Regions from separate parts of the Mycobacterium sp. NGS54 genome, predicted to be linked through region 1. Evidence: predicted binding sites of a transcription regulator. Region 1 holds the regulator's gene; the other holds the start of a gene.
What was found. Region 1 encodes HspR, which represses chaperone genes until heat shock. Its sites were predicted from a motif close to ANNTGAGTNNNNNNNACTCANNT; they were not measured.

Region 1 (14,542 bases):
TCAACGACGCCCAGCGCCAGGCGACCAAGGAGGCCGGCCAGATCGCCGGCCTGAACGTGCTGCGCATCGTCAACGAGCCCACCGCCGCGGCGCTGGCCTACGGCCTGGACAAGGGCGAGAAGGAGCAGACCATCCTGGTCTTCGACCTCGGTGGCGGTACCTTCGACGTCTCGCTGCTCGAGATCGGCGAGGGCGTGGTCGAGGTCCGCGCCACCAGCGGTGACAACCACCTCGGTGGCGACGACTGGGACGACCGCGTCGTCGAATGGCTCGTCGACAAGTTCAAGGGCACCAGCGGCATCGACCTCACCAAGGACAAGATGGCGATGCAGCGGCTGCGTGAGGCCGCCGAGAAGGCCAAGATCGAGCTCTCGAGCTCGCAGAGCACCTCGATCAACCTGCCCTACATCACCGTCGACGCGGACAAGAACCCGCTGTTCCTCGACGAGCAGCTGACCCGCGCCGAGTTCCAGAAGATCACCCAGGACCTGCTGGACCGCACCCGTCAGCCGTTCAAGTCGGTGATCTCCGACGCCGGCATCTCGGTGTCCGACATCGACCACGTCGTGCTGGTCGGCGGTTCCACCCGCATGCCCGCGGTGACCGAGCTGGTCAAGGAGCTCACCGGCGGCAAGGAGCCCAACAAGGGCGTCAACCCCGACGAGGTGGTTGCCGTGGGCGCCGCGCTGCAGGCCGGTGTGCTCAAGGGTGAGGTGAAAGACGTTCTGCTGCTTGACGTTACGCCGCTGAGCCTCGGTATCGAGACCAAGGGTGGCGTGATGACCAAGCTGATCGAGCGCAACACCACGATCCCGACGAAGCGCTCGGAGACCTTCACCACGGCCGACGACAACCAGCCGTCCGTGCAGATCCAGGTCTACCAGGGTGAGCGCGAAATCGCCTCGCACAACAAGCTGCTCGGCTCCTTCGAGCTGACCGGCATCCCGCCGGCTCCGCGCGGCGTCCCGCAGATCGAGGTCACCTTCGACATCGACGCCAACGGCATCGTGCACGTCACGGCCAAGGACAAGGGCACCGGCAAGGAGAACACGATCAAGATCCAGGAGGGCTCCGGCCTGTCCAAGGAGGAGATCGACCGGATGATCAAGGACGCCGAGGCGCACGCCGAGGAGGACCGTCAGCGCCGCGAGGAGGCCGACATCCGCAACCAGGCGGAATCGCTGGTCTACCAGACGGAGAAGTTCGTCAAGGACCAGCGCGAAGCCGAGGGCGGGTCGAAGGTTCCCGAGGAGACGCTGTCCAAGGTCGATTCGGCGATCGCCGAGGCCAAGACGGCGCTTGGCGGCACCGACATCTCCGCGATCAAGTCGGCGATGGAGAAGCTGGGCCAGGAGTCCCAGGCGCTGGGCCAGGCCATCTACGAGGCCACCCAGGCCGAGGGCGCCCAGTCCGGCGGCCCGGAGCAGGGTGGCGCGGCAGGCTCGGCCGATGACGTCGTGGACGCGGAGGTGGTCGACGACGACCGGGAGGCCAAGTGAGCGAGGGCAACCCGGAACAGGTGACCGTCACCGACAAGCGGCGCATCGACCCCGAGACCGGCGAAGTACGGCACGTCCCCCCCGGCGCGGCAGCGCCGGGCGGGGCGCCTGCCGGTAAGGCCGAGGCGGGCGACAAGGTCGCCGAGCTGACCGCCGATCTGCAGCGCGTGCAGGCGGACTTCACCAACTACCGCAAGCGGGCGCTGCGCGACCAGCAGGCCGCCGCGGACCGGGCCAAGGCCGCCGTGGTTAGCCAATTGCTCGGCGTGCTGGACGATCTCGATCGGGCCCGCAAGCACGGCGACCTGGAGTCCGGCCCGCTGAAGTCGGTCGCCGACAAACTGGAAGGCGCCCTGACCGGCCTCGGTCTCACGGCGTTCGGCGCGGAGGGCGAGGACTTCGACCCGGTGCTGCACGAGGCCGTGCAGCACGAGGGCGACGGCGCCGACGGCTCCAAGCCGGTGATCGGCACGGTAATGCGGCAGGGCTACAAGCTGGGAGACCAGGTGCTGCGGCACGCGCTGGTCGGCGTGGTCGACACGGTCGCCGGCGACGGCGAAGAAACGGTCGTCGCCGAAACGCATCCGTCCGACACGGTCGATAACGCCGACGGCTCCGGTGAGTAAGCACCACAATCACATACGACAAATAGATAGAGAAAGGTGAGGGGGTGACGCGGCATGGCCCAGCGTGAATGGGTCGAAAAGGACTTCTATAAGGAGCTGGGCGTCTCCTCTGACGCCAGTCCGGAAGAGATCAAGCGCGCGTATCGCAAGCTGGCGCGCGACCTGCATCCGGACGCCAACCCCGACAACCCGGCCGCCGGCGAACGATTCAAGGCGGTGTCGGAGGCGCACAACGTGTTGTCGGATCCGGCCAAGCGCAAGGAGTACGACGAAACCCGCCGCCTGTTCGCCGGCGGCGGTTTCGGCGGCCGCAGGTTCGATGGTGGCAGCGGCTTCAGCTTCAACGTCGGTGGCGACGGCGCGGAGTTCAACCTCAGCGACCTGTTCGACGCCGCCGGCCGAAGTGGCGGCGCAAACATCGGCGACCTGTTCGGCGGCTTGTTCGGACGAGGCGGCGCGAGCCCGCGTCCCAGCCGGCCGCGGCGCGGCAACGACCTGGAGACTGAGACCGAGCTCGATTTCGTCGAGGCGGCCAAGGGCGTGGCGATGCCGCTGCGGCTGACCAGCCCGGCGCCGTGCACGAATTGCCATGGCAGCGGCGCGCGCCCGGGCACCAGCCCGAAGGTGTGCCCCAGCTGTAACGGCGCGGGCGTGATCAACCGCAACCAGGGAGCGTTCGGCTTCTCCGAACCCTGCGCCGACTGCCGGGGCAGCGGCTCGATCATCGAGCACCCCTGCGACGAGTGCAAAGGCACCGGCGTGACGACCCGCACCCGCACCATCAACGTGCGGATCCCGCCGGGCGTCGAGGACGGACAGCGGATCCGGCTGCCCGGGCAGGGCGAGGCCGGGCTGCGCGGGGCGCCGTCGGGCGACCTGTACGTGACCGTGCATGTGCGACCGGACAAGGTGTTCGGCCGCGACGGCGACGACCTCACCGTGACCGTCCCCGTCAGCTTCACCGAATTGGCTTTGGGTTCAACGCTTTCGGTTCCCACGCTGGACGGCAAGGTCGGCGTGCGGGTGCCCAAGGGCACCGCCGACGGCCGCATCCTGCGGGTCCGCGGACGCGGTGTGCCCAAGCGCGGCGGCGGCAACGGCGACCTGCTGGTCACCGTGAAAGTGTCCGTGCCGCCGAACCTGGAGGGCGCCGCCCAGGAGGCGCTGGAGGCCTACGCGGCCGCCGAGCGATCCAGTGGTTTCGACCCGCGCGCGGGATGGGCAGGTAATCGCTGATGGCCCGAGGTTCTCGCAACCCCAAGGAGGAGGCCCGGACCTTCCTGATCTCGGTGGCGGCCGAACTGGCCGGCATGCACGCGCAGACCCTGCGCACCTATGACCGCCTCGGGCTGGTGAGCCCGAGGCGCACTTCCGGCGGGGGACGCCGTTATTCGGAGCACGACGTGGACCTGCTGCGCGAGGTGCAGCGGCTGTCGCAGGACGAGGGCGTCAACCTGGCCGGCATCAAGCGCATCATCGAGCTGACCAACCAGGTGGAGGCGCTGCAGTCGCGCGTGAAGGAGCTGACCGAGGAGCTGGCGCAGGTGCGCGCCGGCCAGCGCCGCGACCTGGCGGTGGTGCCCAAGAGCACCGCGCTGGTGGTCTGGCAACCGCGAAAACCGCGCTAGGCGACCGCGGAGCCGCGAAAATGTAGGGAAATCCCTGATTCGCGGTTAAGTTCGCGCGCCCTATGGTCGGGGCCATGTCATTCGTCCTCATAGCGCCGGAATTCGTCACGGCGGCGGCCACCGACGTGGCCAACATTGGCTCCGCCCTGCATGCGGCCAACGCCGCGGCCCTGGCCCCGACGTCGCAACTGCTGGCCGCCGGCAACGACGAGGTGTCGGCGGCGATCGCCGCGCTGTTCGGCGCGCACGGGCAGGCCTATCAGGCGCTGGGTGTCCAGGCGCAACGGTTTCATCAGCAATTCGTCCAACTGCTGAACTCCGGGGCGAGCATGTACGCCGGCGCCGAGGCCGCGAACGCGTCGCCGCTGCAAACGATCGAGCAGGACGTGCTGGGCGCGATCAACGCGCCGACCCAACTGTTCCTGGGGCGCCCGCTGATCGGTGACGGCGCGAACGGCGGAACCGTTGGCGGTGTCGGGCAACCCGGCGGCGCGGGTGGCATCCTCTGGGGCAACGGCGGCGCCGGCGGTGCAAGCACGAACAACGGGGTGGCCGGCGGGAATGGTGGCGCCGGTGGGCTGATCGGCAACGGCGGGCCAGGCGGCGCCGGCGGATTCGGCGGAACCGGCGGTGCGGGCGGCAACGCGGGGCTGTTCGGCATCGGCGGGGCGGGCGGCGCCGGGGGCGGCCCGAACGGGGCCCTGACCGGCGGAGCCGGCGGCAACGGCGGCATGGGCGGGTTGATCTACGGCGCCGGCGGCGCGGGCGGAACCGGAGGTCTCAGCACGGTTTTGACGCCGGGCGCCGCTGGCGCGGGTGGCCACGGTGGCAGCGCCGGACTGATCGGCACCGGCGGGGCCGGCGGCGCCGGTGGTGCGGGCAACACAGCCTCCAGCGTCCACGACGGCGGGGCCGGTGGCGGCGGCGGTAACGGCGGCCTGCTCTTCGGTGACGGCGGGAGCGGTGGCGGGGGCGGTGCCGCGGGGCACGCCGGCATCGGCGGGCACGGCGGCACGGGCGGCAACGCCGGGCCGATCGGCAACGGCGGCGCCGGTGGCGTCGGCGGCGCCATCGGTACCGGGGCGTCGTTCGCCGGGCAGGGCGGTAACGGCGGTGACGCGTCGTGGATCGGTAACGGTGGCCCCGGCGGCAACGGTGGCACGTTCGGCGGCGCGGGCGGTGCCGGGGGAACTCGCGGGAAGCTGTTCGGCGCCGACGGCGCCCCGGGCCAACCGGGCTAACTTCATGGCATGGAAGTTGTTACCGAGCACCCCATCGTCGAGACACTGCTGAACCGATATCGACCCGAGCTAGGCGGCGACCTGCCCGCCTACCGCAATCACGTGTACCGCGGGCTCAATTATCACCAACGGCTGCTCGGCGGTCCGGTCCCGGACTTCGCCGTACTGGCTTGGGCCACGCACGATCTCGGCATCTGGACCGCGGGTACGTTCGACTATCTAGAGCCCTCCGCCGACCTGGCCTCCGCGCATGCCGAAGAATTCGGCATTGACAACGTCGACGAAATACGCAGGCTGATCGTCGAACACCACCGGCTGCGGCCGTCGCACGATCGCATGGCCGAGACCTTCCGGATAGCCGACCGTATCGACGTGAGCAGAGGCCTGCTGCGTGACGGGGTCGGGCGTCCGGACATCCGGTCCGTCGTCGCCGAGTTGCCGTATTGCGGCTTCCACGGGTTCCTCGCCAAGGGCCTGACCCGCTACGCCGCCGGGCACCCGCTGCGGCCCTTCCCCATGCTGCGGTGGTGAAAGATGTTCGCTCACACCCGAATCGAGAACTGCGTCACCGCCGGCGCGCCTGGGCGCGCGCACCGGTAGCCGCCGCGGCGCAACGCGTCCGTCGGCGCCGTCATCGGCTCGAAGCACACCACATCCTCGGCGAGGGGGGCGAAGATCTGGGCCGCCGGATAGCCCCGCTCGAAGTGCACCTCGACGCGGCGCCCGCCGCCGGACACCGCGAACACCGCGCCGTCGCCGGCCTGGTCGTAGGCGTCGTCGAAAGCCTTGTCGCCCAGGGGTTCTTCGCTAGCCGGCTGAGGTTCGGATTCTCCCGTGGGCAGGCCGCGCGCGTCGAGCCCCAAGTGCCGCAGCGGCGGTGTCTCGATCATCCAGTCGCCGCGGGCAACGCCGGGCAGGTGCAGGTAGGGATGGAAACCGAAGCACAGCGGAACCGCGGTATCCCCGGTCGCGGTGACCGTGGTACGCACCGTCAGCGCCCGGTCGGCCAGCCGCACCGCCACCGAGAGCACATGCGGGAACGGAAAGCCGGCCAGCAACCGCGGGTCGGCGCCGAAATCCACCTCCGCGGTCAGCTCGTTGCCCGACTCCGTCGTCACCCGCCAGCCCGGGTAGGCGGCCAGGGTGCCGTGGATCGGCAACCCGTTGGGATCGGGACGCACGCCGTTCTCCCCGGGCGTCAGCGTCACCGTCACGTTCTCGGCCGTGTAGGTGTTGTCGCCCAACCGATTTGCCCACGGGTACAGGATCGGGATGCCCATCGTCTTGCCCGCCTCGACGTACGCCTGCAGGCCGCGTCGTTGGCCGAGCAACTCGGTGCCCGCGTCGGTCAGCGAGGTGCCGATCATTCCCGCCTCGGGCACGAACTGCGCCGCCACCGGCGACGACGGGTCGGTCAGGGTCACGATCTGCATGGTTTACCTCGGTTCACCGGGACAGTGGGTCGTGCTGAATGTGTTCGGGCGGAGCACCTTTGGCGACCAGGGCGGCCTTGGTGGCGCGGACCATCTCCGGCCCGCCGCAGATCAGGATCTGCCGGTCGCCCCAGCCACCGTATTTTGTCACCACGTCGGGCAGGCGGCCGGTCTGGCGCACATGCAGGCCGCGCGGCGGCGTGACGTCGGGATAGTCAGCGGCCCACGACGGGTCCAGGCTGTACTCCGAGACCGGGGAGACGGACAGCCACGGATTGTGCTGGGCGACCTGCCACAGGGTGGGCAGGTCGTAGAGCTCGCAGCGGTAGCGGGCGCCGAAGAAGAGGTGGACCCGCGGATTTTCCGCATAGCGGGACAGGTCCATGATCAGCGCCCGCAGCGGCGCCAGCCCGGTGCTGCCGGCGACCATCAGCACGTCCTCACCCTCCCGGTCGACCCGCAGGCCGCCGTGCGGACTGGACAGCCGCCACCGGTCCCCGGGCCGTGTCTCGTTGACGATCGCGGTGCTGACCAGGCCGCCGGGCACCTGGCGGACGTGGAACTCGATCCCGCCGCCCGGGTCGGCGGGGATCGCCGGGCTCAGGTAGCGCCACCGGCGCGGGCACTGCGGAATGTGGGCGTCGACGTACTGGCCGGGGTAGTAGTCCATCGGGCGGTCGAGCTGCAGCCGCACGACGGCCAGGTCGCGGGAGACCCGCATGTGTTCGATGACCGTGCCGTCCCACCAGGCCGGCCCCCGCTCGGCCTCGGCGGCCCCGCTCATCACCCCGGTGATCAGGTTGAGCGACTGATCGGCGGCCGCCGCGACGGGATCGGTCCACCCGTCACCGAGGCGGTCACGAAGCGTCGCGTACAGCGCGCGACGCAGGGTGCCGTAATGGTTCGGCAGCACGCCGAACTTGCGGTGATCCCGTCCGAGCTGGGCCAGGAAGGCCACCGGCTCGGCCGCGCGCTGCTCGACCAGTTCCCCGTAGACCCAGTGCAGGGCGTGCGCAAAAGCGGTCCGCTGGGCGTCCATTTCGGGCGGGAAAAGGTCGCGCACCGAGACGTCGAGGGCGAACCAGTGGGTATAGAACTGGCGGACGAGTTCGTCGGAGCCCGGGGCGAAGGCGTCGCGCAGCACCCGCAACGCGTCGGGGTCCTCCAGGCTCACGGGCCCCAATTTAAACGGGCTGGCGACTTAAGCCTCTATTCCAAGACGCGCAAAATCCACTAGAGTTGAGCGGAACAGACTCAACCTTGACGGCGTTGAAATACCCGACAAGCATTTTTACCCAAGTACTCGAACGGAGGTGTCGTGGACTCTTTCAACCCGACCACCAAGACGCAGGCGGCCCTGACCTCGGCCCTGCAGGCGGCCTCGGCCGCCGGCAATCCGGAGATCCGGCCCGCCCATCTGCTGTTGGCGCTGCTGACGCAGAACGACGGGATCGCCGCGCCGCTGCTGGAGGCCGTGGGCGTCGAGCCCGCCACCATCCGCGCCGAGGCGCAGCGCATCCTGGACCAGCTCCCGCAGGCCAGCGGCGCCAGCTCGCAGCCGCAGCTGTCGCGCGAATCGCTGGCGGCGATCACCACCGCCCAGCAGCTGGCCACCGAGATGGACGACGAATACGTCTCCACCGAACACCTGATGGTCGGCCTGGCCACCGGCGACTCCGACGTCGCCAAGCTGCTGACCGGCCACGGCGCGTCGCCGCAGGCGCTGCGCGAGGCGTTCGTCAAGGTCCGCGGCAGCGCGCGGGTCACCAGCGCCGAACCCGAAGCGACGTACCAGGCGCTGGAGAAGTACTCCACCGACCTGACCGCCCGCGCCCGCGAGGGCAAGCTCGACCCGGTCATCGGGCGGGACAACGAGATCCGGCGCGTCGTGCAGGTGCTGTCCCGGCGCACCAAGAACAACCCGGTGCTGATCGGCGAGCCGGGCGTCGGCAAGACCGCGATCGTCGAGGGCCTAGCCCAGCGCATCGTCGCCGGCGACGTGCCGGAGAGCCTGCGCGACAAGACCGTCATCAGCCTGGACCTCGGCTCGATGGTGGCCGGTGCCAAGTACCGCGGCGAGTTCGAGGAACGGCTCAAGGCCGTGCTCGACGACATCAAGAACTCGGCCGGCCAGATCATCACCTTCATCGACGAGCTGCACACCATCGTCGGCGCCGGCGCGACCGGCGAGGGCGCGATGGACGCCGGCAACATGATCAAGCCGATGCTGGCCCGCGGCGAGCTGCGACTGGTCGGCGCCACCACGCTCGACGAGTACCGCAAGTACATCGAGAAGGACGCCGCGCTGGAGCGCCGGTTCCAGCAGGTGCTGGTCGGCGAGCCGTCGGTGGAGGACACCGTCGGCATCCTGCGCGGGCTCAAGGACCGCTACGAGGTGCACCACGGCGTGCGCATCACCGACTCGGCCCTGGTCGCCGCAGCCACGCTGTCCGACCGCTACATCACCGCCCGCTTCCTGCCAGACAAGGCCATCGACCTGGTCGACGAGGCGGCGAGCCGGCTGAAGATGGAGATCGACTCCCGGCCCGTCGAGATCGACGAGGTCGAGCGCCTGGTGCGCCGCCTCGAGATCGAGGAGATGGCGCTGGCCAAAGAAGAGGACGAGGCGTCCAAGGAGCGGCTGGAGAAGCTGCGCTCCGAGCTGGCCGACCAGAAGGAGAAGTTGGCCGAGCTGACCACCCGCTGGCAGAACGAGAAGAGCGCGATCGACGTCGTCCGCGAGCTCAAGGAGCAGCTGGACGTGCTGCGCGGGGAGTCCGAGCGCGCCGAGCGCGACGGCGACCTGGCCAAGGCCGCGGAGCTGCGCTACGGGCGCATCCCGGAGCTGGAGAAGAAGCTCGACGCGGCGCTGCCGCACGCTGAGGCGCGCGAGAACGTGATGCTCAAGGAGGAGGTCGGACCCGACGACATCGCCGAGGTGGTGTCGGCGTGGACCGGCATCCCCGCCGGCCGGATGCTCGAGGGCGAGACCGCCAAGCTGCTGCGCATGGAGGACGAGCTCGGCAAGCGCGTCATCGGCCAGAAGAAGGCGGTGACGGCGGTTTCCGACGCGGTGCGTCGCAGCCGGGCCGGCGTCGCCGACCCCAACCGGCCCACGGGTTCGTTCATGTTCCTGGGCCCCACCGGCGTCGGCAAGACCGAGCTGGCCAAGGCGCTGGCGGAGTTCCTGTTCGACGACGAGCGCGCGATGGTCCGCATCGACATGAGTGAGTATGGCGAGAAGCACTCGGTGGCTCGGCTGGTCGGCGCCCCTCCGGGCTACATCGGCTACGACCAGGGCGGCCAGCTGACCGAGGCGGTGCGGCGGCGTCCCTACACGGTGATCCTGTTCGATGAGATCGAGAAGGCGCACCCGGACGTGTTCGACGTGCTGCTGCAGGTGCTCGACGAGGGCCGGCTCACCGACGGCCAGGGCCGCACGGTCGACTTCCGCAACACCATCCTGATCCTGACGTCCAACCTGGGGTCGGGCGGCAGCGAGGAGCAGGTGATGGCCGCGGTGCGCGCGGCGTTCAAGCCGGAGTTCATCAACCGGCTCGACGACGTGATCATCTTCCACGGCCTCGAGCCCGGCGAGCTGGTGTCGATCGTCGACATCCAGCTGGCGCAGCTGCAGAAGCGGCTGGCGCAGCGCCGCCTCACGCTGGAGGTGTCGCTGCCCGCGAAGCAGTGGCTGGCGCAGCGCGGCTTCGACCCTGTGTACGGCGCCCGGCCGTTGCGCCGGCTCGTGCAGCAGGCCATCGGCGACCAGCTGGCGAAGCTGTTGCTGGCCGGCGACGTGCACGACGGCGACACCGTTCCGGTCAACGTCAGCCCGGATGGCGACTCGCTGATCCTGGGCTAACTTCGCTCGAACGTCGACTTGTTGTTGGCATTTCATTCGAAATCGCCCGACAAGTCGACGTTCGGCGCACCAGCGCGCGCGCACCAGCAAACCTTAATTTGCTTGTGACCTGGTCGCATTGTCTATTCCGGGGCGACAGCGGATACCCTGTGTGGGATGGTCCCCCTTTGGTTCACGCTGTCCGCGCTGTGCTTTGTCGGCGCGGGCGTGCTGGTGTACGTCGACATCGATCGACAACGGGGGCGTAGCAGGCGCCGTAAATCGTGGGCGCGGTCGCACGGCTTCGACTACGAGCGCGAATCGACCGACATCCTGAAGCGCTGGAAGCGCGGGGTGATCTCGACGGCGGGCGACGTCCCCGCCCACAACGTCGTGCTGGGCCAGATCCGCGGCGAGGCGGTCTACATCTTCGACGTCGAGGAAGTCGCGACGGTGATCGCGCTGCACCGCAAGGTCGGCACCAACGTCGTCGTTGACCTGCGCCTCAAGGGGCTCAAAGAGCCTCGGGAGAGCGACATTTGGCTGCTGGGCGCGATCGGGCCGCGGATGGTGTATTCGACCAATCTGGACGCGGCCCGCCGGGCCTGCGACCGGCGCATGGTTACCTTCGCACACACCGCCCCCGACTGCGCCGAGATCATGTGGAACGAGCAGAACTGGACGTTGGTCGCCATGCCGATCGCCAGCACGCGCGCCCAATGGGACGAGGGCCTGCGCACCGTGCGCCAGTTCAACGACCTGCTGCGCGTGTTGCCGCCGGTGCCCCAGGAGACCCCGCAGGACGCGGGGGCCCCGGCGGCGCTGCGCAACGCGGCGCCGAGCCGCCCGCTGGCGCCCGCCGGTCGCCTGGAGCTGCCGTCCCGGCGGTCGCAGCCGGACGTGTCGGGGTTGCTGGGCTCGGATGTGCAGGCGACCCGCCGCGCCACCGAGCCGCTGCGTCGCGACGAGGGCCGGCAGCCGCCGACGGGGCGCAACGGCCATGGGGCCAGTAACTACCAGCGCTGAGGCCGGTTAGGCCCGCGTCACTACACTGTCGCTCATGCCTCGACCCGTAGCCCTGATCACCGGGCCGACGTCCGGGATCGGCGGGGGTTACGCACGGCGCTTCGCACGAGACGGCTACGACCTGGTTCTGGTCGCCCGCGACGTCGACCGGCTGGCCAAGCTGGCGGCCGAGCTGGAGGGCCACGGCGGCCGCGTCGAGATCCTGCCCGCGGACCTGGCCGACGCGGCCGGCCGCGACAAGGTCGCCGAGCGGCTCGCCGCGGGCGTACGGGTCCTGGTCAACAACGCCGGCTTCGGCACGTCCGGCGAATTCTGGACGGCCGATCCCGCGCTGCTGCAGGCGCAACTCGACGTCAACGTGACCGCGGTCCTGCAGCTCACCCGCGCCGCGGTGCCCGCCATGATCGCCGCCGGCGCCGGGACCGTCATCAACGTCGCCAGCGTCGCGGGGCTGGTGAACGGGCGGTCGTCGACCTATTCGGCTTCCAAGGCGTGGGTGATTTCGTTCAGCGAGGGCCTGGCCGGCGCGCTGGACGGAACCGGGGTCGGCGTGCACGCGGTCTGCCCGGGGTTCGTGCACACCGAATTTCACGCCAGGGCCGGGATGGACATGGCCAAGCTGCCGCCGTTCCTGTGGCTCGAGGTCGACGACGTGGTCGCCCGAAGCCTGGCCGACGTCGCGGCCGGCAAGGTGATCAGCATTCCGGGCCTGCAGTACAAGGCGATCGTCGGCGCCGGGCGGCTGCTGCCCCGCGGGTTGGTGCGCGCCGCGACGAAACGGGTCGGCGGCCGTGACCGAAGCTGACCGCGAGGAGCTGGCCGACCTGGTGCGCCGGCTGGCGGTGGTGCACGGCCGGGTGACGCTGTCGTCGGGCAAGGAGGCCGACTACTACGTCGACCTGCGCCGCGCCACCCTGCACCATCGCGCCGCCGCGCTGATCGGCACGCTGATGCGCGAACTCACCGCCGACTGGGACTACGCCGTCGTCGGTGGCCTGACCCTGGGCGCCGATCCGGTCGCGACCGCCATCATGCACGCGCCCGGGCGACCCATCGACGCGTTCGTCGTGCGCAAGTCGGCGAAAACCCATGGGCTGCAACGGCTTATCGAGGGCTCCGAGGTCTCCGGCCGGCGGGTCCTGGTGGTGGAGGACACCAGCACCACCGGCAACTCCGCGCTGACGGCGGTGCATGCCGTGCAAGACGCGGGCGGCGACGTGATCGGGGTGGCCACCGTGGTGGACCGCGCCACCGGCGCCGCCGAGGCCATCGAAGCCGAGGGAATTCCCTACCGCAGCGTGCTGGGCCTTGCCGATCTGGGGCTGGGCTAGGCCGCGAACCGGATGCGCCGCCTCATCGCCGTACTGGCCTGCGTGGCCGTATCACTAATGGGCTGTTCGGGTTCCGGCCATCCGGCCCGGGCCTACGGCGCGCAGGCCGCGCGGCTCGGCGAATCGCTCGCGCTGCTGGGCTGGAACATGTCGGTGTCGAACCTGCGCTGGGACGGCGATTATGTGCTGGTCGATGTCGACGCGTCGCCCAGCGACCCGAAGGCGCCGCACGCCAAACCCGAGGACATTCGCTTCGGGCTCTACGGCGCGCTGGCGCACCCGTTGGAGTCGGCCGCTCTGGGCGGCTGCGACGACGCGGTCACCAGCGTGCACGACATCCAGCACCCGCTGTCGGCGCCGCCGAACCGGCTCACCGGCACGGTTTGCCTTGGGCCGCTTAAGGATCGGAGCCAGGTCCGCGGCGTGTACGGCTACTCGCCGCGCGACCGCATCCCGAACACCTCGGCGGCCTACCCGGCGGCGTTTCCGGTGGGGTTGCCGCCGACCAACGCCAACGACACCGGCCTGACCGTCAAGACCGTCAGCTTGTCGGGCTGGCGCGCCGACGGCGCCCCGGTGACGAAGGAGCAGCTCGGCGACCCCGCGGCATTCAACGGCAACGGTTACATGCTGCTGGGTCTGGAGGCCACCGGGCTCGCGGACCGGTATCGCGACGACTCCGCCAAGCGCGGCGGCCCGCTGATGCTGCTGGCGTCGCCGACCCTGCCGGGGCGGGGCCTGAACCCGGCCTGCGCGGCGTACGGGTCGTCGGTGCTGATCCTGCCCGACGCGTCGTTGGACTCGGTGCGCGTCAACGCCTCGCTGTGCACCCAGGGCGAAATCAACGAGGCGCTGCTGTACGCGACGGTGGCGGTCGACGGCACCCACGCCGGGGTGTGGACGCAGCGGTGAGCGATCCGGGGCCCACCGAATGGGGAACGACGACCGGCGGCGTCGGCCCGTGGCGGGGCGACCCCCCCACCGACCCGCGGTATGACCCAAACCTGTTGCGAGAAGGCGACACCCGAAATGTCGTCGACGCCTACCGGTACTGGACCCGCGACGCGATCATCGCCGACATCGACACGCGCCGGCACCGGCTGCACGTGGCGATCGAGAACTTCGGCCACGACGCCAACATCGGCTCGGTGGTGCGCACCGCCAATGCCTTCGCGGTCGACACCGTGCACATCGTCGGGCGGCGGCGCTGGAATCGCCGCGGCGCCATGGTGACCGACCGGTATCAGCGGCTGTGCCACCACGACAGCACGGCTGGGCTGCTGGAGTTCGCGGCGGGCGCCGGTCTGACCGTGGTCGCCGTCGACAACGTCCCGGGCGCGCGGCGCCTGGAGGAGACGTCGCTGCCGCGGGATTGCCTGATGGTGTTCGGCGAGGAAGGCCCGGGCATCACCGACGACATCCGCGCCGGCGCGGCGGTCACGGTGTCGATCGCCCAGTTCGGCTCGACGCGCAGCATCAACGCCGGCGTCGCCGCCGGGATCGCGATGCATGCCTGGATTCGCCAGCACGCGGACCTGTCGCGCGCCTGGTAGCGGCCTCCACGCTCAACTCCACAGCGTCACATGCACTTTCGGCCGAAACCTCGTCACGCCGACGCCGCTGCCGCGGATCATCGCCTGGGTGCAGCGCGGCGTGGTGATGAAGCGGACGAGCTCGGACACGGCGGGTTGCCGCACCGACGGCCCCAGCGTCGCCGCACACCACTCGCCCGACCGGTCCAGGCCGGGACCGGTCACCCGGGTCAACCGCCCGGCCGCGAGGTCCTTGGCGACGGCGAAACCGATCGTCAGCGACACACCGCCGACCCGCTGCACCTCCTCGAGCGCGGCGGCGTCGCTCTGAAAGATCCGCTGATTCGATTCCGGAATGCCCAAGTCCCGCAACATCTTTGCG
Region 2 (14,542 bases), on a different contig from region 1:
TCCGTGCGCTGTCTCCCGACACCGCCGCCGCCCTCGACGCCGCCGTCGCCAGGATCGGGCACCGCGGGCCGGGGGAGGCGGAGCTGGCCAGCCCGGTGTTCAGCGACGACCCGGCGATGTTGCTGACGGCGGCCGCCGAGCTGGCCGACCCCGCGCTGGTCACCGAGCCGGCGCCGCCTCCTTCACTCGTGCGGCGAGTGGCCGCCAACGCCCGCGGCTCGCGTGAGCTGGCCCACGACGCCACCCTGCGGTTCACCCATGGGCTGCGGATGACGTTGCGCGAGTTGGGATCCCGGCGGGTCGCGGCGGACCTGATCGACCTCGCCGACGACGTCTACTACCTCACGTGTGACGAGCTGATCACCATGCCGGCCGACGCGCGGCTGCGGATCAAGCGCCGCCGGGCCGAGCGGGAGCGGCTGCAGGTGCAGCGCCCTCCCGACGTCATCGACGGCAGCTGGGCCCCCGTGGGCCAGCTCGGCGACGCCTGAGCGCCGTCAACCCACCAGCCCGCGCAGGAATAGCGCGTTGCGCACGGCGTGGCCGCCCAGATCGTTGTTGAAATACATCCACACGTCCCTGCCGTCGCGGCCCCATTCGGCGATCTGGTCGGCCCAGCGTCGCAGCTGGTCGTGCGAGTAGCAGCCGGCGTAGATCGCGTCCTGATCCGGGCCGTGCATCCGGACGTACACCAGATCGGTGGTGGCGCGGGGCACATACGCCAGCCCGGCACCGCTCATCACCACGTACGCGGCGCGGCGGCGTTCCAGCAATTCGTACACGGCCGGCTCGTTCCAGGACGGGTGGCGCAGCTCGACGGCCACGCGGATGGATTCGGGCACGCTGCCCAGGAAGGCGTCCAGGCGCGCGTCGTCACGCTGTTGCCCCGGGTGCAGTTGGACGAGCAGCACCCCGCGGCGGTCGCCCAGCAGCTGCCAGCAGCGCTCGAACCGCTCGATCCACGGTTCGGGCGAGGACAGCCGACGATAGTGCGTCAGCCCACGATGCGCCTTGACCGACATGCGGAAGCCGTCGGGCAGCTGATCGCGCCAACCGGCGAACGTCGAATCCTTGGGCCACCGATAGAAACTCGCGTTCAGCTCGACGGTGTCGAAGACCTCGACGTAGCGGGCCAACCGGCGCGCCGACGGCAAGCCCGTCGGGTAGAGCACGTCAGCCCAATGGTTGTAGGACCATCCGGAGGTGCCGATCCGCACGGTCAATGCCGGTGCACCTCGTCGTTGTCCACACCGCACCGCCTACCCGAACCGTTCTCGAGCAAACCCCGGCCGTCACTTCGGGGGCAGGCCGCGGGCGTAGCCGGCGCCCCGGGTGACCCAATCCTGCAGTTGCCGTTTGGTTCGCACGCCGTCGGCGTCGACGCGCAGCCAGCCGCGGGCTTCCCGGCCCGCCATCACCATGGGGCCGACATGGGCACGCTTCAGCAGCTTGTCGGTGTCCTGTGGCGGCACCCGGACCAGCAATCCGCCCTGGCCGCTGGCGGCCACCGACATGTTGCCGTTGATCAGGAACGCCAGACCGCCAAACATCCGCTTCTCCTCGACGCCGCGCTGGGGGCCGAGCAGTTCGCGGATCCGGTTGACCAGGTCTTCGTCATAGGCCATGGGCCGACCCTAGCCCCGAGGTCCGACAGGCTCGGCGATATGTCGATCACCCGACACCCAGAAATGAGGACAGCCGCCCCCTTGCGGGGGCGGCTGCCACATTCCGGTTTTTAAGTACCGGTGTTAGCGGGGCGTTCCGATGGTGCCGCCGCCGTTGACCTGGCCCCCGGCGTTGCCCGCGGGGGTGTACGCCTGGAAACCGGTGGACGTGTTGACGCCCCACTGGCCCACGTCCGGATTGAACACGACCGGAAGCTGGGTGCCGTCGGGGTCACCGACGGGCGGAATCCAGGTGGCCGGCAGCCCGTAGCGGCCCGGGTCGTTGTAGTGCCCCGGCGGCGGGAAGCCGTTCTGGCCCGGGGGAAGCGGGCTGCCCGGCGCGTTGCAGTTCACGCCCGGCGCGCCGGGGTTACAGATCGGCAGACCGGGCACGGTCTGGCCCGGACCCGGCAGGTCACGGTCGCCGCCCGGCACGTTCGGCCCCGGCACATTGGGGCCGGGTCCCGGCACGTTCGGGCCCGGATCGGCCAGCGCGAAACCGGTTCCGATCCCCAGCGCCGCGGATCCCAGGCCACCGGCCATCGCGGCGGTGGCGGCGATCTTGGTGAGGTTCATGTGAACTCCTTGTCCAGCTTGGCTGCGACGCACGCAGCGCAACAGCATTGACGGTGTTGTTCAGTTGTCTCCCCAAGCTCCTGGATCGGGGCCGAGGGAAGGGGGATGACCCCCTGGTCCCTCGGCTACCCGAGTCGGCCGAGCCGAAAACACGCTCGGGCCGATTGATTGGCAGCAGACTCCCAGGCTTTCGACAAGCGACTGGCAGCCGGCGCGCCTAGGCGGCGACGGTCGCGGCCTGCGGCACGGGTTCGAGCGCCTGCGCGACGATGTCGGCGACGTCCGTCATCGGCTTCACCTGCAGCGCGCCGAGCACCTCCGCCGGGACGTCGTCCAGGTCCGGCTCGTTGCGCGACGGGATGAACACCGTTGACAGGCCGGCACGCTGGGCGGCCAGCAGCTTCTGCTTCACGCCGCCGATCGGCAGCACCCGCCCGTTCAGCGTGACCTCGCCGGTCATCCCGACGTCGGAGCGCACCTGGCGTCCGGTCGCCATCGACACCAGCGCGGTCACCATCGTGACGCCGGCCGACGGCCCGTCCTTGGGCACCGCGCCCGCGGGCACGTGCACGTGGATGCGCCGGTCCAGCGCCTTGGGGTCGACCCCCAGCTCCGCGGCGTGCGAACGCACGTAGGACAGCGCGATCTGCGCCGACTCCTTCATCACGTCGCCCAACTGACCGGTCAACTGCAAACCGGGCTCGCCGTCGGTGGCTCCCGCTTCGATGTAGAGGACGTCGCCGCCCAGGCCGGTCACGGCCAGGCCGGTGGCCACCCCGGGCACCGCCGTGCGTTCGGCGGACTCGGGCGTGAACCGCGGACGGCCCAGGTAACCGACCAGGTCGGGCTCGTCGATGGTCACCGGTTCGTCGGCGATCTTGGTCGTCACCTTGCGCAGCGCCTTGGCCAGCAGCCGTTCGAACTGACGAACCCCCGGCTCGCGGGTGTAATCCGCCGCGATCTTGCGCAGCGCGGCGTCGGTGACCGTGACCTCGTCATCGTTCAGCGCGGCCCGCTCCCGCTGCCGGGGCAGCAGGTAGTCGCGGGCGATGGCGACCTTGTCGTCCTCGGTGTAGCCGTCGATAGTCACCAGCTCCATGCGGTCCAGCAGGGCCGACGGGATGTTCTCGATCACGTTGGCGGTGGCCAGGAACACCACATCGGACAGGTCCAGGTCCAGATCCAGGTAGTGGTCGCGGAACGTGTGGTTCTGCGCCGGGTCGAGCACCTCGAGCAGCGCCGCGCTCGGGTCGCCGCGGTAGTCGGATCCGACCTTGTCGATTTCGTCCAGCAGCACGACGGGATTCATCGAACCCGCCTCGCCGATCGCGCGCACGATCCGGCCCGGCAGCGCGCCCACGTAGGTGCGCCGGTGGCCGCGGATCTCGGCCTCGTCGCGGACACCGCCCAGGGCCACGCGGACGAACTTGCGGCCCAGCGCCCGGGCCACGCTCTCACCCAGCGACGTCTTCCCGACGCCGGGGGGACCGGCCAGCACCATCACGGCGCCGGAACCCCGCCCGCCGACGACCTGCAGCCCGCGCTGCGCACGCCGGGTGCGCACCGCCAGGTATTCGACGATGCGGTCCTTGACGTCGTCCAGCCCGTGGTGGTCGGCATCCAGGACGCCCCGCGCCGCGGCCAGGTCCGTCGAATCCTCGGTCCGCACGTTCCAGGGCAGGTCGAGCACGGTGTCCAGCCAGGTGCGAATCCAGCCGCTCTCCGGGCTCTGGTCGCTGGAGCGTTCCAGCTTGCCGACCTCGCGCAGCGCGGCCTCGCGCACCTTCTCGGGCAGGTCGGCGGCCTCGACGCGGGCCCGGTAGTCGTCGGACCCGTCTGGCTCGCCCTCGCCCAGCTCCTTGCGGATCGCGGCCAGCTGCTGGCGCAGCAGGAACTCCTTCTGCGTCTTCTCCATGCCGTCGCGAACGTCCTCGGCGATCTTCTCGTTGACCTCGACCTCCGCCAGGTGCGAGCTGGTCCAGTCGATCAGCACGCGCAGCCGCTCGGCCACGTCCACGGTTTCCAGTAGCTGGCGCTTCTGCACGTCGGTCAGGTATGACGCGTAGCCGGACGTGTCCGCCAGCGCCGACGGGTCGGTCAGGCTGTTGACGTAGTCGACGATCTGCCAGGCCTCGCGGCGCTGCAGCATGGCCAGCAGCAGCTTCTTGTATTCCGCGGCCAGGGCCTTGATCTCGTCGGTCGGCTCCGGCTCGGGCGCCTCGGTCACCTCGACCCACAGCGCGGCGCCGGACCCGGACGCGCCCGCCCCGATGTGTGCGCGACGCTCGCCACGCACAACGGCGGCTGTGCCGCCGCCGGCGATCCGGCCGACCTGCAGAATCTTCGCGATCACGCCGTGGCTCGGGTACCGGTCGTCCAGCCGCGGGGCGATCAGCAGCTGCCCGGACTCGCTGGCCTGCGCGGCGTCGATCGCCGCTCGCGCGGCGTCGTCCAGCGCAATCGGCACCACCATTCCGGGCAACACGATCGTCGGTGTGAACAACACCGGCACGGACTTGGCTTCAGCCATTCGATCCTCCAAAAGTTGAGTCTGCTGCGCTTAACCCAGCCGGGCACGGGTTTGTTCCCGACGTGATTTCGCCACGAGCGTGCGGCCAGCCGCACGCTCGGACGCGGGTGCGCACCGCCGTTACGCTGGCGGCGAAATCGGTCCCAGCCGCTGCAATTGCGTCACGTGCTTGGGCGAAAGCTCCTCGAGGCAGGTGGCGCCCAGTAGTCCCATCGTCCGGATGATCCCGCTCCGCAGGATCTCGATGGCGCGGGCCACACCCGCCTCGCCGCCGGCCATCAGCCCGTACAGGTAGCCCCGCCCGACCAGCGTGCACCGGGCCCCGAGCGCGATCGCCGCGACGATGTCGGCGCCGGACATGATGCCGGTGTCCACCAGGATCTCGGTGTCCTTGCCCAGCTCACGCGCGACCGTCGGCAACAGGTGGAAGGGCACCGGGGCCCGATCCAGCTGGCGCCCACCGTGATTGGACAACACGATCCCGTCGACGCCACGGTCCACGACGGCGCGGGCGTCCTCGAGCGTCTGGATCCCCTTGACCACCAGCTTGCCGGGCCATTGGGCCTTGATCCACTCCAAGTCATCGAAGGTCAGGCTGGGGTCGAACATCGTGCTGAGGTACTCGCCGACCGTGCCCGACCAGCGGTCCAGCGAAGCAAAGGCCAGCGGCTCGGTGGTCAGCAGGTCGAACCACCACTTCGGGTGCGGCACCGCGTCCAGGACGGTGCGCAGCGTCAGCGTCGGCGGGATCGTCATGCCGTTGCGGTTGTCGCGCAGCCGCACGCCCGCGACGGGGACGTCGACGGTGGCCAGCAGGGTGTCGAATCCCGCGTCGGCCGCGCGCTTCACCAGCGCCATCGAGCGGTCCCGGTCCCGCCACATGTAGAGCTGGAACCACTTGCGGCCCTGGGGAACCGCCGTGACGAGGTCTTCGATCGCCGTGGTGCCCAGGGTGGAGAGCGAGAACGGGATTCCCGCCCGCGCGGCTGCCCGCGCGCCGGCGATCTCGCCCTCGGTGTGCATCAGCCGGGTGAACCCGGTGGGCGCGATCCCGAACGGCAGCACGACCGGCTGGCCCAGGACGTTCCATCCGGCGGTGACATTGGAGACGTCGCGCAGGATGGTCGGGTGAAACTCGATGTCGCGGAACGCCTGTCGGGCCCGCGCGATGGACAGCTCGTCCTCGGCGGCGCCGTCGGTGTAGTCGAACGCCGCCCTGGGGGTGCGGCGTTTGGCGATGCGGCGCAGGTCCTCGATGGTGTACGCGGCTGCCAGGCGGCGCTTGGTCGCGTCGAGTTGCGGCCGTTTGAACTGCATCAGCGGCGCCAGGTCGCGCACCTTGGGCATTCGTCGCTTGACGGCCATGTATGCAACCGTAGTCATGTGGCATCGGCAAGCGACCCATTCGATCTGAGACGTTTCGTGTCGGCACAGTCCGGGATCTACCGCGCCGCCGTCGAAGAGCTGCGCAATGGACGAAAACGCGGTCACTGGATGTGGTTCGTCTTCCCACAACTGCGCGGGCTGGGCAGCAGTGCGATGGCGGCCCGCTACGGCATCACATCGCTCGAGGAAGCCCGCGCCTATCTGCAGCATGAGCTCCTCGGGTCGCGACTACGCGAGTGCACTCAGCTGGTCAACCAGGTGAAGGACCGCTCGATCATCGACATCTTTGGTTCGCCCGACGACCTCAAGCTGCGCTCGTCGATGACGCTGTTCGCCCACGCGACCGACGATAACCACGACTTCGTCACCCTGCTCGACAACTACTTCTACGGCCAGGAGGACCCTCTGACCTTGGCGCGGCTGACGGGCCCCTAGGCCGGGCCTAGAATCCGCCAGCCATGTGGCTCGACGACCACCGCGTCGACGACCTCCCGTGGCGGCGCCGAGGAGCCGGCGAGCACCTGCAGGTGGGCCGTGCCGAGCTCCGACAGCGGCGCGCGCATCGGCTCGTCGCCGATATTGAGCGCGACCAGCAGCGCGTTGTCACCGCTGCGCGTCTCGTAGACGTAGTGCCGGTTTTCCAGCCGCAACGCGGTCGTCGAGGCCGCGTGCAACCACGGGTGACGGCGGCGCAATCCGACGAGGAACTGGTGCAGTCTCCACATCTCGGCGCCGAACACGTCTAATTCCAGTGGGGGAGTGCCGAACTCGGGGCGCACCGCGTCGTCGCCGCCGTATCGCTCCTCCTTGACGCCGCGGAACCCGAGCTCGTCGCCGGCGTACACGCTGGGCACCCCGCCCACGGTAAGCAGGATCGCCAGCGCCTGGGCCACGTGCCCGGGTCGCTCGAGCCGGCTGGCGATGCGGGTGACGTCGTGATTGCCGATGAACGTCAGCGGGGCGAAGGTGGCCAGAAACTCGTTGTGCCGCTGCAGCGCCCAGTCCAGCTCGAAGAAGTTGCCGTCGTTGAGGCTGCTCCAGATGGCCTTCCACAGCTCGTACTGGGTCGCCGAGTCGAACTTCGCCGCCTCGACCACCGCGGCGTAGTCGCCATGGATGAGCTCGCCGACGAACCAGGCGTCCGGATGCTGCTCGCGCACCCGCGGCAGCGTCGACGCCCAGAATTGTTGCGGCACAATGTAGGCCGCGTCGAGGCGCCAGCCGTCCGCGCCGCGGCGCAGCCAGTGCGCCATCACGTCGGCGACGTAGCCGACGACCTCGGGGTTGTCATGGTTGAGCGTGATGAGTTCCGAGTGGCCCTCGAAGGTACCGCCGCTGAACCACCCCGGTGCCTCGTCGCGATAGCGCGGAAAGTCCACGCCGACGTGATTGAACACGCCGTCGAGCAGGATGCGCAGGCCGCGGCGGTGGGCCTGGGCGACGAGGTAGTCGAAGTCGGCGTCGTCCCCGAGCCGCGGATCGATCCGGTAGTGATCGGTGGTGTCGTAACCGTGTGTGCGGGAGGCGAATATCGGGCCCAGCGCGATCCCCGACGCCCCCAGCGCGATGGCATGGTCGAACCAGTCGACGAGCCGCCGCAGCCGATGTTGACTCGGCTGCGGCGGCTCGGACGATTCCGGCTCGTATGATTCCGGAAATGCCCCGACGAATCCCAGCGGATAGACCTGCCACCAAATCGCGTGCTCGATCCAGGCGGGTTTCGTCACAACGGCGCGATCAGCCGACGGCGGCCAGTGTCTGGGCGGCGACGATCGCTTGCGCCACACCGGCGACGATCGCCGCGGCCTTCAGCGCCTCGAGGATGGCCTCGCGGTCCACGCCCGCCTCGCGCAGCGTGTGCTCGTGGGCGACGACGCAGTGCGAACATCCGTTGATCGACGAAACCGCGAAGGACCAGAGCTCGAAATTCGCCTTGTCCACACCCGGGTTGGCGATGATGTTCATCCGCAGCCCGGCCCGCAGATCGTCATACTGGCCGTCCAGGAAGCCGCGGCCCCGGTAGAACACGTTATTCATGCCCATGATGGACGCGGCTCCCAGTGCCGCCTGGTACGCCTCGGCCGACAGGTAGTCGCCGGCCTCGGCGCCAATCTCGGCCAGCACCTGGGTGTTTCGCGTGGCCGCGGCGCTGGCCAGCAGGGTGCCCCAGAGCTGCTCCTCGTTCAGCACCGTGCTGCGTGTGATCGAGCCCAGGTTGAGCTTGAGGTCCTTGGCGTATTCGGGCAGCGCGGCCTTGAGGTTCTCGACGCTCATCTCGCCCCCTTATGCCGATGCCTTGAGCAGCTCGCCGGCGTCGATGGTCGGGTCGCCCTTGCGCCAGTTGCAGGCGCACAGCTCGTCGGATTGCAACGCGTCCAGGACTCGCAGCACCTCGTCGACGTTACGCCCCACGGATCCCGCGGTCGCCGAGACGAATTGGATTTCGTTATTCGGATCGACGATGAAGGTGACCCGGTCGGCGACGCCGTCGGCGTTGAGCACGCCCGTGGCCAGCGAAAGCTCCCGTTTGATGTCCGAAAGCATCGGGAAGGGCAGCTTCTTGAGGTCTTCGTGCTGCGCGCGCCACTGGAAGTGCACGAACTCGCTGTCGATCGAGACACCGAGAACCTGGGCGTCGCGGTCGGAGAACTCGTCGTTGAGCTTGCCGAACGCCGCGATCTCCGTCGGGCACACGAAGGTGAAGTCCTTGGGCCAGAAGAAGATCACGCGCCACTTGCCGTCGTGGTCCTCGTTGGTGATGGTGGTGAAGTAGTCGCCCGGTTGCTTGGCGTCGACCTTCGACAGGTCACCGCCGATCAGCGCGGTGAGCTGGTAGGCGGGGAATTGGTCGCCGATTGTCAGCAGGGACATATCGCTCCTTAACTGGAATTATTCAAGATTAGCCGTCTGCAACCATGATGCCGCCCCACGCATTTGAAGTAAAGGTGATATATCACACTATACTTATTGGTATGACCGATAAGACCTATCAGCCCACCGTCGCCGGTCTCCGCGCGTTCGTCGCGGTCGCCGAGAAGCAGCATTTCAGTAGCGCCGCAACAACTCTCGGCGTGAGCCAGTCGACGCTGTCGCAGGCGTTGGCGGCGCTGGAGGCGGGGCTGGGCACGCAGCTGATCGAAAGATCGACCCGGCGTGTCTTCTTGACGGCGGAAGGCACGCAGCTCCTGCCGCGGGCCCAGGCCGTGGTCGAGGCCGTCGACGCGTTCAGTGCCGCGGCAGTGGGCGCATCCGATCCGCTGCAGGCCGGCGTGCGGTTGGGACTGATCCCCACCGTGGCGCCCTACGTGCTGCCGACGGTGCTGGCCGGGCTGGCCGACCAACTGCCGTCGCTCACGTTGCGGGTGATCGAGGATCAAACCGAGCGGCTGCTCAGGCTGCTGCGTGAGGGAGCGCTGGACGCGGCGCTGATTGCGCTGCCCGCCTCCGACGTGCCGGGCGCGGGCATGACGGCGATCCCGATCTATGACGAGGACTTCGTGCTCGCCCTGCCGCCGGGGCATCCGCTGTCGGGCAAGCGCCGGGTGCCCGCGACCGCGCTGGCCGAGCTGCCGCTGTTGCTGCTGGACGAGGGGCACTGCCTGCGCGACCAGGCGCTGGACGTCTGCCAGAAGGCGGGCGTGCGGGCCGAGCTGGCCAACACCCGCGCCGCGTCGCTGGCCACCGCGGTGCAGTGCGTGACCGGCGGGCTGGGCGTGACGCTCATTCCGCAGAGCGCGGTACCGGTCGAGGCCGCCCGCAGCCGGCTCGGGCTCGCGCAGTTCGCCGCGCCGCGCCCGGGGCGGCGGATCGGACTGGTGTTTCGCTCCTCGAGCGGCCGCGACGAGTCCTACCGGCAACTGGCGGCGACGATCGGCACATTGATCGGCCAGGAACACGAGGTACGCCCGGTCAAATGACCGATCGCCGGCGGTAAGTTCGGCGCATGGAAAAGGTGATCGCGGTACTGATGCGCCCGGAGCCGGACGATGACTGGTGTGCCCGCCAGCGGGGTCACGTCGCCGGCGCGCTGTTGGAGCTGGGCCTGTTCGGGCTGCAGGTGAACGTCCGTGACAGCGCGGTGCGTCATTCCCTGATGACGCTGACGACGATGGACCCGCCGGCGGCCGCGGTGGTGAGCATGTGGACCCAGCAGTGCTATGGCGACCAGATGCAGGCGGCGCTGAAGTTCCTCGGCCAGGAATGCGACCAGCTGGCCGCCTACCTGGTGACGGAATCGGTCCCGCTCGCCGCGCCGCCGACCGAACCCGGTTGTCGGACAACGGGTCTGGCCAACATCGCGTTGCTGCGCCGGCCCGCACAGCTGGACCAGGCGACCTGGCTGGCCCGGTGGCAGGGCGACCACACCTCGGTGGCCATCGAGACGCAGTCGACGTTCGGCTATACCCAGAACTGGGTGGTGCGAGCTCTCACCCCGGACGCGCCGGGAATCGCGGGCATCGTCGAGGAGTTGTTCCCCGAGGAGGCGATCACCGATCTGAAGGCGTTCTTCGGTGCCGCCAACGACGACGACCTGCAATACCGGCTCGGCCGGATGGTCGCCAGCACAACTGCATTCGGCGCCAACGAGAACATCGACACGGTGCCGACCAGCCGCTACGTGTTCAGGACACCATTCCGGGATTGAGGATCGCTCATGACAACGCTCGACGAGGCAGTGGCGCTGGCCAAGGAAGAGAGCGGTCTTGCCGTGGTCTCGACGATTCGCGCCGACGAAACCGTGCAGGCCTCGCTGGTCAACGTCGGGCTGCTGCCGAATCCGGCCACCGGTGAGCCCTGCTTGGCCTTCACCACGTACGGCAAGGTCAAGCTCGCCAACCTGCGAGCACGCCCGCAACTGGCCGTCACGTTCAAGAACGGCTGGCAGTGGGCGACGGTCGAGGGCCGTGCGGAGCTGGCCGGCCCGGATGACGCGCAGGGCTGGCTGAGAGACGCCGACCAGTTGCGGCTGCTGCTGCGCGAGGTGTTCACCTCCGCCGGCGGTACCCACGACGACTGGGACGAGTACGACCGCGTCATGGCCAAGGAGCGGCGCGCGGTGGTGCTGATCGCGCCGACCCGCGTCTACAGCAACGGCTGACCGTTAGGCTGCAGCGGTGACGCTGCAGATCGACGACAAGAACCGGGTACGCACCCTCACGCTCAATCGGCCCGAGGCGCTCAACGCGTTCAACGAAGCGCTGTATGACGCGACGGCGGACGCGCTTCTGGCCGCCGCCGACGATCCCGAGGTCGCCGTCGTCCTGCTGACCGGCGCGGGCCGCGGGTTCAGCGCGGGCACCGACCTCGCCGAGATGCAGGCGCGGATCACCGACCCGGGCTTCACGCCCGGAAAGCACGGCTTCCCCGGCCTGATCGACGCGCTCGCCGCGTTCCCGAAGCCCCTGATCTGCGCCGTCAACGGCGTCGGCGTGGGGATCGGCGCCACCATCCTCGGCTACGCCGACCTTGCCTTCATGTCGTCGACTGCCCGGCTGAAGTGCCCCTTCACCAGCCTGGGCGTGGCCCCCGAGGCGGCTTCGTCGTATCTGCTGCCGCAGCTGGTGGGCCGGCAGAACGCCGCCTGGCTGTTGATGTCCTCGGAATGGGTCGACGCCGACGAGGCGCTGCGGATGGGTCTGGTCTGGCGGGTCTGCGACCCGGAGGACCTGCTACCCGAGGCACGCCGCCACGCGGAAGTCCTTGCGGCCCGGCCGATTTCGAGCCTGATGGCCGTCAAGCACACGATGATGGAACCGGTGCGTCCCGAGATCGCGGCGGCCAGCGCACGCGAGGGCGCTCACTTCGCCGAATTGATGGGCGCACAGGCCAACGCCGCGGCCCTGGCGGACTTCAACAAGCGCTAGCTATTGGGCCGGCTCGAATTGGCGCGAGGCGGCGATGATCGCGCGCAGGGTGCGCCTGCAGCGCCCGCAGTCGCCGCCGGCCCCGCACGCCTCGGCGACCTCCTTGGACGTCGACGCTCCCTGCGCCACGACGTCCGACACGGTTTGATTGGTGGCCCCGACGCACAGGCATACGTACATCAGCGCACCCCTCGGGCGCGGGCGTAAGCCGAGCGAACCAGCCGCATGTTAGCGAAGTCTACCCTAAGTAGGTTAGCGACGCCTAACCCCAAAAAAGTGACCCGCGCGACACACTGAGCACAGCCATACCTTCCTGGAAGATTCCCATCCGGCATGGCAAAGTGCTGGTAGCGCCCGGTGTTTCAGCCCAGCCCGCCGCCGCGGCGAGACGTGACAGCCCTCAGACGCTAGGAGTGACGATGCAAGGTGATCCGGATGTTCTGCGCCTGCTCAACGAGCAGCTGACCAGCGAGCTCACCGCGATCAACCAGTACTTCCTGCACTCAAAGATGCAGGACAACTGGGGCTTCACCGAGCTGGCCCAGAAGACCCGCGAAGAGTCGTTCGACGAGATGCGCCACGCCGAGGAGATCACCGACCGCATCCTGCTGCTCGACGGGTTGCCGAACTACCAGCGCCTCTTCTCGTTGCGCGTCGGCCAGACGCTGCGCGAGCAGTTCGAGGCCGACCTGGCCATCGAATACGAGGTGCTGGATCGGCTCAAGCCGGGGATCATCATGTGCCGCGAGAAGCAGGACAGCACCAGCGCGAACATCCTGGAAAAGATCGTGGCCGACGAGGAAAAGCACGTCGACTACCTGGAGACCCAGTTGGAGTTGATGGAAAAGCTGGGCGAGGAGCTGTACTCGGCGCAGTGCGTGTCGCGTCCGCCGAGCTGACGAGTTGATTGCCGCCGCCTGACGCTGGGCACCCGTATGCATCGGGCGCCGACGGAAGGGCAGGCATGACGAGCACGACACCGGCTGCGGTTCCGACCCGCCAGGCCCACGAGTCCCCGCCCGGCGACGCCGCGGTCAACCCGCAGCGACGGAATTTCATCTTCGTGGCGGTCCTGCTCGGCATGCTCATGGCGGCACTGGACCAGACGATCGTTGCGACCGCGCTGCCGACCATCGTCGCCAACCTCGGCGGGGCGGGCCATCAATCGTGGGTGGTCACCAGTTACCTGCTGGCGTCGACCATCATGACCGCCCTCGTCGGCAAGTTCGGTGACCTGTTCGGCCGCAAGCGGGTGTTCCAGGCGGCCGTGGTGTTTTTCGTCGGCGGGTCAGTGCTGTGTGGGCTCTCGACGTCGATGGGCATGCTGGTGGCGGCGCGCGCGCTGCAGGGCATCGGGGGCGGCGGGCTTATGGTGACGGCCATGGCGCTGATCGGCGAGGTGATTCCGCTACGCGATCGCGGGCGCTACCAGGGCGCGATGGGCGCGGTATTCGGCGTCACCACGGTGATCGGGCCCCTGCTCGGCGGGTACTTCACGGACCACTTCACCTGGCGCTGGGCGTTCTGGATCAACGTGCCGATTTCCGTCGTGGTCTTCTTCGTGGCGGCCGCGGCCATCCCGGCACTCTCCGACCGCAGCAAACCGGTCATCGACTACGTCGGGATCCTGCTCGTCGGGCTGGGTGCCTCGGGCCTGACGCTGGCCACCAGCTGGGGCGGCACCACGTATCCGTGGGGCTCGGCGACGATCGTCGGGCTGTTCGCCGGTTCCGCGGTGGCCCTCGGGACCTTCGTCTGGGTCGAAAGCCGCACGGCCGCACCGATTCTGCCGACCCGGTTGTTCGGCAGCCCGGTTTTCACGGTGTGCTGCGTGCTGTCCTTCGTAGTGGGGTTCGCGATGCTGGGCGCCCTGACGTTCCTGCCCACGTACATGCAGTTCGTCGACGGCGTCTCGGCCACCACGTCGGGCCTGCGCACGCTTCCCATGGTGGTGGGGATGCTGACCACGTCGATGGGCAGCGGTGTGCTCGTCGGCCGGACGGGCCGATACAAGGTCTTTCCCGTCGCGGGCACCGCGGTGATGGCGGTGGCTTTTTTCCTGATGTCGCGGATGGACCCGTCGACGTCGGCCTTGGTGCAGTCGCTGTTCCTGGTCATCCTCGGCGCGGGGATCGGGATGTGCATGCAGACGCTGGTCCTCATCGTGCAGAACACCTCGAGCTTCGACGACCTCGGGGTCGCCACCTCGGGCGTGACCTTTTTCCGCACCATCGGAAGTTCTTTCGGCGCAGCGATATTCGGTTCGCTGTTCACCAACTTCCTGCACAGTCGGATCGGTCCGGCCCTGGCCGCCGGCCGCGCGCCGGCCGCGGCGGCCGCGTCACCCGAGGCGCTGCACCGGCTGCCCCGCGACATGGCCGCGCCGATCGTGCGGGCCTACGCCGACTCGCTCACCCAGGTATTCCTGTGGGCGGTTCCGGTCGCTCTGGTCGGCTTCGTCTTGGCGCTGTTCCTGCGCGAGGTGCCACTGCGCGGCATCGGCAACAAGCGGGGCGACATCG

Region 2: lon (endopeptidase La) is a predicted target of HspR. The motif match lies at 4,784-4,806, and genes of this name have one in related genera.

What each region holds. Positions count from the first base shown of each region.
Region 1 is NZ_JCALCS010000003.1:426,527-441,068, forward strand. Features, by position in the region: gene dnaK (molecular chaperone DnaK) at 1-1,499, shown strand, start outside; gene grpE (nucleotide exchange factor GrpE) at 1,496-2,125, shown strand; gene dnaJ (molecular chaperone DnaJ) at 2,180-3,361, shown strand; gene AC5Y5E_RS10930 (heat shock protein transcriptional repressor HspR) at 3,361-3,753, shown strand; gene AC5Y5E_RS10935 (PE family protein) at 3,828-4,994, shown strand; gene AC5Y5E_RS10940 (hypothetical protein) at 5,004-5,525, shown strand; gene AC5Y5E_RS10945 (aldose 1-epimerase) at 5,537-6,427, opposite strand; gene AC5Y5E_RS10950 (FAD-binding oxidoreductase) at 6,441-7,601, opposite strand; gene clpB (ATP-dependent chaperone ClpB) at 7,746-10,292, shown strand; gene ttfA (trehalose monomycolate transport factor TtfA) at 10,449-11,297, shown strand; gene AC5Y5E_RS10965 (SDR family NAD(P)-dependent oxidoreductase) at 11,332-12,102, shown strand; gene pyrE (orotate phosphoribosyltransferase) at 12,089-12,628, shown strand; gene AC5Y5E_RS10975 (hypothetical protein) at 12,641-13,540, shown strand; gene AC5Y5E_RS10980 (TrmH family RNA methyltransferase) at 13,525-14,181, shown strand; gene AC5Y5E_RS10985 (LysR family transcriptional regulator) at 14,194-14,542, opposite strand, start outside.
Region 2 is NZ_JCALCS010000008.1:77,490-92,031, forward strand. Features, by position in the region: gene AC5Y5E_RS24930 (Rossmann-fold NAD(P)-binding domain-containing protein) at 1-491, shown strand, start outside; gene AC5Y5E_RS24935 (DUF72 domain-containing protein) at 498-1,223, opposite strand; gene AC5Y5E_RS24940 (TfoX/Sxy family protein) at 1,293-1,625, opposite strand; gene AC5Y5E_RS24945 (hypothetical protein) at 1,749-2,240, opposite strand; gene lon (endopeptidase La) at 2,458-4,770, opposite strand; gene AC5Y5E_RS24955 (alpha-hydroxy acid oxidase) at 4,891-6,135, opposite strand; gene AC5Y5E_RS24960 (DUF1810 domain-containing protein) at 6,154-6,591, shown strand; gene AC5Y5E_RS24965 (alpha-amylase family protein) at 6,588-7,883, opposite strand; gene AC5Y5E_RS24970 (alkyl hydroperoxide reductase) at 7,894-8,430, opposite strand; gene AC5Y5E_RS24975 (peroxiredoxin) at 8,440-9,027, opposite strand; gene AC5Y5E_RS24980 (hydrogen peroxide-inducible genes activator) at 9,129-10,073, shown strand; gene AC5Y5E_RS24985 (EthD domain-containing protein) at 10,100-10,801, shown strand; gene AC5Y5E_RS24990 (PPOX class F420-dependent oxidoreductase) at 10,811-11,254, shown strand; gene AC5Y5E_RS24995 (enoyl-CoA hydratase/isomerase family protein) at 11,271-12,020, shown strand; gene AC5Y5E_RS25000 ((2Fe-2S)-binding protein) at 12,021-12,200, opposite strand; gene bfr (bacterioferritin) at 12,440-12,919, shown strand; gene AC5Y5E_RS25010 (MDR family MFS transporter) at 12,985-14,542, shown strand, end outside.